2 regions of the Proteiniborus sp. DW1 genome follow, and region 2 is predicted to be linked to the other one. Evidence: riboswitches for the same ligand, from Rfam matches in the RefSeq annotation. Region 2 holds a riboswitch; the other holds the start of a gene.
What was found. A riboswitch is a leader RNA that binds a small molecule or an ion and turns the genes downstream of it on or off. The one in region 2 is predicted to bind tetrahydrofolate.
Positions count from the first base shown of each region.

Region 1: another riboswitch for tetrahydrofolate. It lies ahead of DW1_RS12130 (folate family ECF transporter S component); the one in region 2 lies ahead of DW1_RS08025 (folate family ECF transporter S component).

Region 1 is NZ_FMDO01000045.1:22,548-26,987, reverse strand. It holds gene abc-f (ribosomal protection-like ABC-F family protein) at 1-1,257, shown strand, start outside; gene DW1_RS12135 (hypothetical protein) at 1,334-1,567, shown strand; gene DW1_RS12130 (folate family ECF transporter S component) at 1,681-2,205, opposite strand; THF riboswitch at 2,272-2,365, opposite strand; gene DW1_RS12125 (PrsW family glutamic-type intramembrane protease) at 2,570-3,289, shown strand; gene DW1_RS12120 (CapA family protein) at 3,372-4,440, shown strand, end outside.
Region 2 is NZ_FMDO01000031.1:56,809-61,248, forward strand. It holds gene DW1_RS08010 (DedA family protein) at 1-514, shown strand, start outside; gene DW1_RS08015 (TIGR01906 family membrane protein) at 530-1,201, shown strand; gene DW1_RS08020 (restriction endonuclease) at 1,275-2,246, shown strand; THF riboswitch at 2,298-2,400, shown strand; gene DW1_RS08025 (folate family ECF transporter S component) at 2,470-3,231, shown strand; gene DW1_RS08030 (flavodoxin family protein) at 3,286-3,858, shown strand; gene DW1_RS08035 (phosphate propanoyltransferase) at 3,955-4,440, shown strand, end outside.

The DNA.
Region 1 (4,440 bases), on a different contig from region 2:
TATTTTTTAGATAATATAGCAACTAAAATAGTTGAAATAGAGGCTAAAAAGTCAAGAACTTATGCTGGTAACTATAGCCTTTATGTTCAGCAAAAAGAAGAAATGCTAAATCTTCAGCTTGAAGCCTACAAAACACAGCAGAAAAAGATAAAAGAAATGGAAGAAGCAATAAAGAGATTTAGACAATGGGGAGCTATAGCAGGAGAACAACCTATGTTTAAAAAAGCAGCAAATATGGAAAAGCGAATTAAAAGAATGGATAAGGTTGAAAAGCCAATCTTGGATCAACCAAAAATTAAAGTTAATTTTACTCGTGGAGATAGGTCTGCTAATGAAGTAATATCCATAAAGGGACTTTATAAATCCTTTGGAGACAATGGCATAATAGAGAATCTAGACTTAAGCGTTAGATACAAAGAAAAATTATGTATATTAGGCAAGAATGGTTGTGGCAAATCCACACTGATAAAACTTTTACTCAACAAGTATACTCAAGATTCAGGAGAAATTACCATAGGTTCTAGGGTTAGGATAGGATATTTAGAGCAGGAGATCTTATTTGAAGACGAAGAAAAGACAGTATTAGAGACAATCAATGATTATTTTATGGTGCCTGAAGGAGAGGGAAGAAGAATTTTAGCAGGATTTTTATTTTATGGAGATGATGTATATAAAAAAGTAAAAAACCTTTCTGGAGGAGAAAAAAGCAGGCTTAGACTGTGTATTATGATGCAAGAAAAAAATAATCTCCTTATACTTGATGAGCCTACTAATCATTTAGATATTGATTCTAGGGAGATGTTAGAAAAGGCCTTAGAGAATTTTGATGGGACTATAATCTTCATTTCACACGATAGATACTTTATAAACAAGCTTGCAGAAAGAATAGTAGAATTAGATAATAAAAGACTAACTGAATATTTAGGAGACTACAACTATTACAAAGAGAAAAAAGTAGAAATTAAAGCTACTTTAGAAGCTCATAAAAATGAAGCTCCAAAAATAAAATCAGTAGAAAAGAAACTAAAAGGCAATAACAAAATTAATTCAGAAGCTGAAGAAGTAAAAAGAAGAAAGGAAATATCAAATCTTGAGGAAGAAATGGAGGAACTCGAAAACTATATTTCTCAGATAAATATTCAAATGGAAAAGGTGGCTTACGACCATGAAAAGCTAAATGAACTTTATATTGAAAAAGAAGGCTTATCAAAAAAATATGACAATTTGTTAGCTAAATGGGTAGAATTAAGCTCATGACGAAGTGAAGTTACTTATAAGAATATTATGATCCATAAAAGCAAATACTAACAAAAAGCTTATGGAAGGTGATTTTGTGGAAGATAATAGAACCATACAAGAAATTATCAATCAGTTAAATATGATAGAAAAGGAACATCAGCATATTCTAGAGCATGTAAACAGTATAGATTTGTTGATGACAGATGATAATAACGGAAGAGTTAAGGATGTTGATATAGGGAGGAAGCTAGATACTTTAAAGCAAAAAATTGAAGATGTAGTTGAGACCTCCAATGAGATAACCTCAATTCTTAACCAACAAATGTAAGACTGTACTTATTGGTATGGTTTCACACTTATTAAGGGAGTATCAATACCTACGTAAAAAATAGGATATGATACTCCCTTATAGTTAGCTTACACTAATATAACTATTAAGAATCAACACCTATGAGATGTTCTGAGAGCTCCTGCTTTATGCAAGGATTGTACTAGTATTTTCAGTATTATAGAATATAAAGGTACATTAACTGCTTGTTTTCTTGCTGCATTTAACATAGTAGCTATAAAAGGATGTCCGAATAGTACTTGCCTAAAATATGGAACCAAAAGAACACTTGTTATAACTTGTCCAACAAGGATAGATATGAATATCTTCCAAAGTTTTGGATTAGCTGTATCATTTTTCAAAACCTTCACTAGTAGACCTGGTATAACTCCAGTAAGCGCAGACGTTAAAACAAAATGTGGCATAAATGTACCTGTTGGTCTTACTATGAAGCTAACTACATCACCTACTGCTCCTACTATACCACCAACAATAGGTCCAAGTACTATACCGCCGAATATAATTGGAAAACCACCAAAGTTAATAATTCCTGGTATAGTAATAATCCTAGATAGTACTACATTTAGAGCAATGAGAAATCCAGAGATAACAATAGTACTAGTATTAATTTTTTTCATAAAAAAACCTCCTTTCATAGATGATATGACAGACTGCCAAACCAGAAAGAAGATATTACTGATTTTGACAGCGAACGCAATAATATGTCGCAAGCATTTGCTTTTCGTTCAAAGGCGACGTTCCATCCTTTGACACTTTACGCATATTATTTACTCTGCCATTATTAAAACAAAGTTTATTTAGATGACTTTGTTAAATTTTACATATAAATTATATCATAGTATTGCTTTTATACAATTTAAGTTTTTGTCACTTTCAGTTATGTTGGAGTACTACTAAGTTAAAAAGCTATTGGATACTAAGCAAATTATCTGAATTAATATCATCTCTATATCAAATAATAATCATATTAACTATGAAAGGATGAGCAAATTGAATACAAGACTATTTATTATTGCAGTAATTCCAGCTGTTTCAATAGCTGTTGCAGTATATTTAAGTGATAGATATGATAGGGAGCCCATATCTCTTTTGTTTAAAACATTTATTTTTGGAGCCTTGTCAGTTATCCCGGTTATAGTAGTTGAGAGGTTTCTTTCTATGTTCAATGTTTTTACAGGATTATTAGGTGCAGCCTATACTGCTTACATAGTGGCAGGTTTTACAGAGGAATACTTTAAAAGACTTGTAGTAGTCAAACTAATGTGTAAAAACAAATATTTTGATGAAAAGCTAGACGGAATAGTGTATGCTGTTTTTTCAGCTTTAGGCTTTGCAACAGTAGAAAACATAATGTATGTAGTATTTAGATTTAGTTACAATCCATATATAGGGTTATATAGAGGAGTGTTATCTGTTCCTGCTCATGCTATCTTTGGGGTTACAATGGGATACTATCTATCATTAACAAAGTTTGCTACAAATAAAGCGAGAGAAAGAGCAAATTATAGAAAATCTCTATATATGCCAATGCTTTTACATGGAACCTTTAACTTCATTCTAATGGCAGGAGTGCCACAAGTAGGAGTAGTTATTGCCATATATGCAGTATACTTATGGATAACTAATCAGAAAAAGCTAAACACATATATATTTGATTCGTATTCAAGGTTTGACAAATTAAATAACGATAAGGAAGAATAATATTAGAGAGCTATGGAAAAATACTGAGAAATAATATAAAATGGAAAAGAGAACAATATTTTTCCAAAAGGAGAATGATTTGATGAACAAAAAAAGAATAACTCTAGGCATAATTATCTTATTATTTTTTACTTCCTTATTATCCGCAGGTTATGTTCTAGATAAGCTGAAGCCTAGTATAGCAAATGAAAATAATATAGAAGGAGTTGACAGTAGCACAGGAATAGATGGAAGTGCAGATGATATTATAGTTCCAGAAGAGAAGGAAGAGGAAAGTCCCGCTAATATAGAGATTACAATTGCTGCAGCTGGAGATATTATGTTTCATTCTTCTCAGATACAGGGAGCCTATAATCCTGAAATAAAAGAGTATGACTTCAATTATTCCTTTGAGCATGTGAAAAAGTATCTTGAGAGCGCTGACTTAGCTATAGGAAATTTTGAAACTGTTACTGCAGGTGAGGGATATAAGTATCAAGGATATCCTACATTTAATTCACCAGAATCAACTATAACAGCACTTAAAAATGCTGGATTTAATGTGCTTTCTACAGCAAATAATCATAGTATTGATAAGGGGAAGGTTGGCATAATCAATACAATAGATAATATAAGAAAACATGGGCTTATAAATGTAGGTACATATAAAGAGCCTACTGAAGATATTCTTATACAAGATATTAATGGCATTAAGGCTGCTATTCTGTCTTATACATATGGATGTAATGGTTTAGAAGTATTACTCACGCCAGAGGAATTAAGTTACATGGTAAATATCATAGATGAAGAAAAGATAAAGAGCGATATAGAAAAAGCTGATTTAGCTCAGGTAGATACAACAATAGTAGTTATCCACTGGGGCAATGAATATCAAAGAGAACCATCTAGTTATCAAATTGAACTAGCTAATAAAATGATTGAATGGGGAGCAGATATAATATTAGGCAGTCATCCTCATGTCATCCAAAAGTCAGAGCTTAGAGAGTACAATGGGGAAAATAAATTTATTATTTATTCCATGGGTAATTTCATATCAAACCAAAGGAGAGAAACACTTGATATTGGAAACAGAAAATATACAGAGGATGGAATCATAGTTAGACTTACTTTAGAAAAAGATTTTTCGCTAGGAAAGACTATTATAAAAGATG
Region 2 (4,440 bases):
TTATCCTGGAGATATGATACTTATTTTAGAAGGCTATTTATCTGAGATTGCTCATTTGAATATATATCTAGTAGTTGCAAATGCAGTCACATCAACATCACTTTCTTCAATGCTCTTATATAATATAGGTAGAAAAAAACAAGAGAGAATACTACAATCTAAAATTGTGACTTTTTTATTTTGTACTAGTAAAATTACTAAATTAAATAATCTTTTTAGAAGACTAGGTGCTTTTGTGATAATATTAAGCAAATTTATACCTGGAATTTTTTCATTAACTGTGCTCTCAGCAGGAGTATTTAAGGTTAAGAAAGGATCTGCATATACAGCAATAGTAGTTATATCTTTTTTTCATAACTTTGTATTAATAGCTTTAGGTAAACTGGTTGGGGAGAACTGGAAAACTATCTTAAGAAAAATGGATGTTTATAACAGATATATTATTATTATTGCTGTTATAGGATTTGTAATATACTTAATTATGCTCCAACTGAAAAAGAGATTATTGGATTAAAACGGAGGATTTGTGATGAAAAAATCTACTTTATTCACTATACTTATATCATTGTCATTGCCAATAGTATTGCTACTAACTGATGTAGAAATTATAACTTTTGATTTAGACTTTTATGAAAGGAAGTATGATGAGTATAATATTCCCGAAGTAACTGGTATAGAAAAGAAGAATCTTATGACTATTACTGGTGAAATGTTGGACTATCTAAAGAATAATAGAGAAGATTTAATAATATTCGCAGAAGTAAATGGTAAAACTGAACAGGTTTTTAAAGAAAGAGAAATATTGCATATGATAGATGTGAAAGATTTGTTTTCAAATGGATATATTATTAGAAATGCTATGCTAGTTGTTTTTCTCATATCTTTAAGTTGGCTAGTTATTTATAATAGAAGAGCGATTGGAAAAGCTTTAATCGCTTCCTCTGTGTGGCCAATGGTCTTAATGTGTATTTTAGCTGTATTAATGTATGTAGACTTTCATAAATATTTTACATATTTTCATTACATATTTTTTACCAACGATTTATGGTTATTGGACCCAAATACAGATATACTTATCCAAATGTTGCCATTAGAGTTTTTTAGCAGTATAGCATTTAAGATATTAGCTTGTTTTGTTGTTGAACTATTAATTGTACTAGTAGGCGGAATTATACTTAATAAAAAAAGAATTACGAACTGAAGTAACTTTTAATCCAATCTTGTTATTATTCCTTTAAATCTGGAGATAATCTAGAATAAAGGAGGGTAATAATATGAATATTAAGATTGTAAAAGGTAATGTATTAAAGCAATCTAAGAAACTTATTAATGGCTTTAGATTAAGACGATATTATAGTGAAAATTCTAGAACAGGGAAGACTTATATGGCAATTATTTTGGATAAGCTAATACTTAGAGTGATTGCTTTTATAGGTTTTATTCTTATTTTTTACTTCATAAGTGAAAGTATACTTTTTTCAATTATAATTTCTATTCAGATATTTATATTATATAATTTTATTTTGTATAAAATAAACAAAAGTAGGATGCAAAGGAAAATGGATATAGTCAATCAACAGGTAGTTTTAAAGAAAACTCATAAAGAACTTTTAAATCAGACTCCACAGGATTTTTTAGACTATATAATTAACGTGTTAGAAAAATACGGATTTGATAGTATTACAAGAGTGAATGGAAAGGAATTAGATTTAATTGGTATTATATCAGATAGAAAAATTGGCATTAAATGCCTACAATATGATAATGACTATAAAGTAGGAGTAGATATAATAAGAGACTTTTATGTTGGTCTTAGAAATCATGAATTGAGTGAAGGAGCGATTATTACAGCATCATCTTTTTCATTGGATGCTGAGAACCTATTAGCCAAACTGAAAAAATATGCTCATATTCAACTAGTTGATATTGAAGGTTTACTTGAAATAATGAAAAAGGCCGATTTATATCCATCAGAAAAAGAGATAAAAAAGATAATGCTAGATGAAGTTTCTGATAACAGATTGAATTTTAAAAGATATAAGGATGTTGTATTGTCAAGAGGAAAGATAATAAAATATATACTTCTAGGAATTTCTTTGATCATATTTGGAAGGTTTACGCCATACTCTACTTATTATAATATTGTTGCAATAATTATTTTTTTCATGGCTGTAGCTTCATTAATTGTATTAATAGTTAGCCTATTTAAAGTGAATGAGGAAAAACATGAAAATAAGGTTTTATAGTTTTTCTATATTTACAAGTTTAATTTATTAGTGTAATATATATATGTTAACGACAGAGTAGGTAAAGCACGTTAAGTGTTAAAGGATGGGAAGTTGCCTTTAAACGAAAGGTTCACATTTTGTGAATCTGCGATACTTTACCGCATCCGCTGTTACATTAGGGAGCTTACCTCTCTTTAATGTGACAGTCTACTGTCACTTGAAAGAGAGGGAGGTGAAGTAAGTGAATAATAAAAGGTTGCTTAATACTAAAGCATTAGTTGGTGCTAGCTTACTTACAGCTATAAGTATTGTATTAACTAGAGTGTTTTCAATTATGGTGCCGTTAGGAGGATTACCAGCACTTCGAATTGAATTTGGTCCAATTCCACTTATTATATCAGGAATCTTATATGGCCCATTTTGGGGTGGACTTGCTGGTATTATTGCAGACTTAATAGGTGTAATGATTAATCCAATGGGCGCATTTTTCCCTGGCTTTACAATAAGCAGTATGCTATGGGGAGCAATACCAGGGGTTTTAAATTTGCTAGTTAAGAGAAATAAACTTAGAATTAATTATAATATTATAAATGGAGCAGTACTTACTATGATTGCTACTGGTATAGTATTTGTTTTATTTGATAATAAGGTTATAGCTGTAAAAGATGGGGCATATTTTATTTATGATAAACCAATGTCTATTATATATCCTATACTTTATATTCTTGTAGTAGGATTTTTTATTGCAATTCCATTTTTTATGACAAGGAAAAAAGAAACTAGAGACAATGTATATTCTATAGACAAAATAGCTTTCATGATAAGTGTCTCATATATTGTTATATCCTTAGGATTGAATACATTATGGTTATCAATAATGTTTAATAAAGGAGTTATAGCATTTTTACCTGGGAGAATCCTTGCAGCCATTGTAATGATTCCACTTCATACAACTATAATCTACACACTGTCAAAATCATTTAAGTATATAAAAGCTAGATAATTATTAGGCTACTAGTTCAAGCTAGTAGCCTAAGTTTTAATTAAGGAGGTTTTTATGAAAAAGGTATTAGCGATTATGGGTAGCCCAAGAAAAAACATGAATACAGATAGACTTCTAGATAGAGTTATAGAAGGATTAAAAACTAATAACATAGAACTAAAAAAGATCTATCTGAAAGACCTAGAGTTTTCGTCTTGCATTTCCTGTGGCAATTGTGAAAGAACAGGTGGTTGCTTTATGAATGATGATATGAAAAACATATATGAGGATTTTAATAATAGCGATATAATTATAATCTCTTCACCCTTATACTTTAATACTGTCAGTAGTTTAACTAAAATGATGATAGACAGATGCCAAGTATATTGGTCAAGTAAATATATTTTAAAAAATCCATCTATAGATGTAACTAAAAAGAGGATAGGAATGTTTATTTGTGTAGGTGGAGCACCAAAAAGAGAAGGACATTTTGATGCTTGTATTCCAGTAATGGACTTATTCTTCAAGGCAATTAATACTGAGTATAGAGAAAATATCTTTGCTTCTCATACAGATGAAACACCAGTATGGGAAAGGAAAGAGCTTATGGATCTAGCTTTTGAAAAAGGAAAAGAACTAGGAAATTAGAGATAAAGTACTAATAGCTTAACTATTTGATTTTTATGTTCAAAAGGATTATAATTTTCTTGTAGAGGATGAACTTAAAATTAGGAGGAATAGGATATGAAAAATACGCTACCGATAGCATTGTCAAATAGACATGCCCATCTAAGTAAGGAACATATAAAAATACTCTTTGGAGAAGGATATGAGCTTAAGAAGTTGAAAGATTTATCTCAACCAGGGCAATATGCTTGTGAGGAAAAGGTAGATGTAGTAGGACCAAAGAACACATTAAAGGGTGTAAGGATATTAGGGCCTGCTAGAAACAATACTCAGGTAGAAGTTTCTTTGACTGATGGCTTTACACTAGGGGTAATACCACCTGTAAGAGATTCTGGAGATTTAGCTGGCAGTCCAGGGGCTAAGCTAGTTGGTCCAAAAGGAGAGGTGGAAATTGCAGAAGGAGTTATAGTTGCAGCTAGACATATACATATGCATACTACAGACGCAGAAGAATTCGGAGTAAAGGACAAAGATAGAGTAAAAATAAGGGTTAATGGAGACAGGGGTTTAGTATTTGAAAACGTTTTGGTTAGAGTACATAAG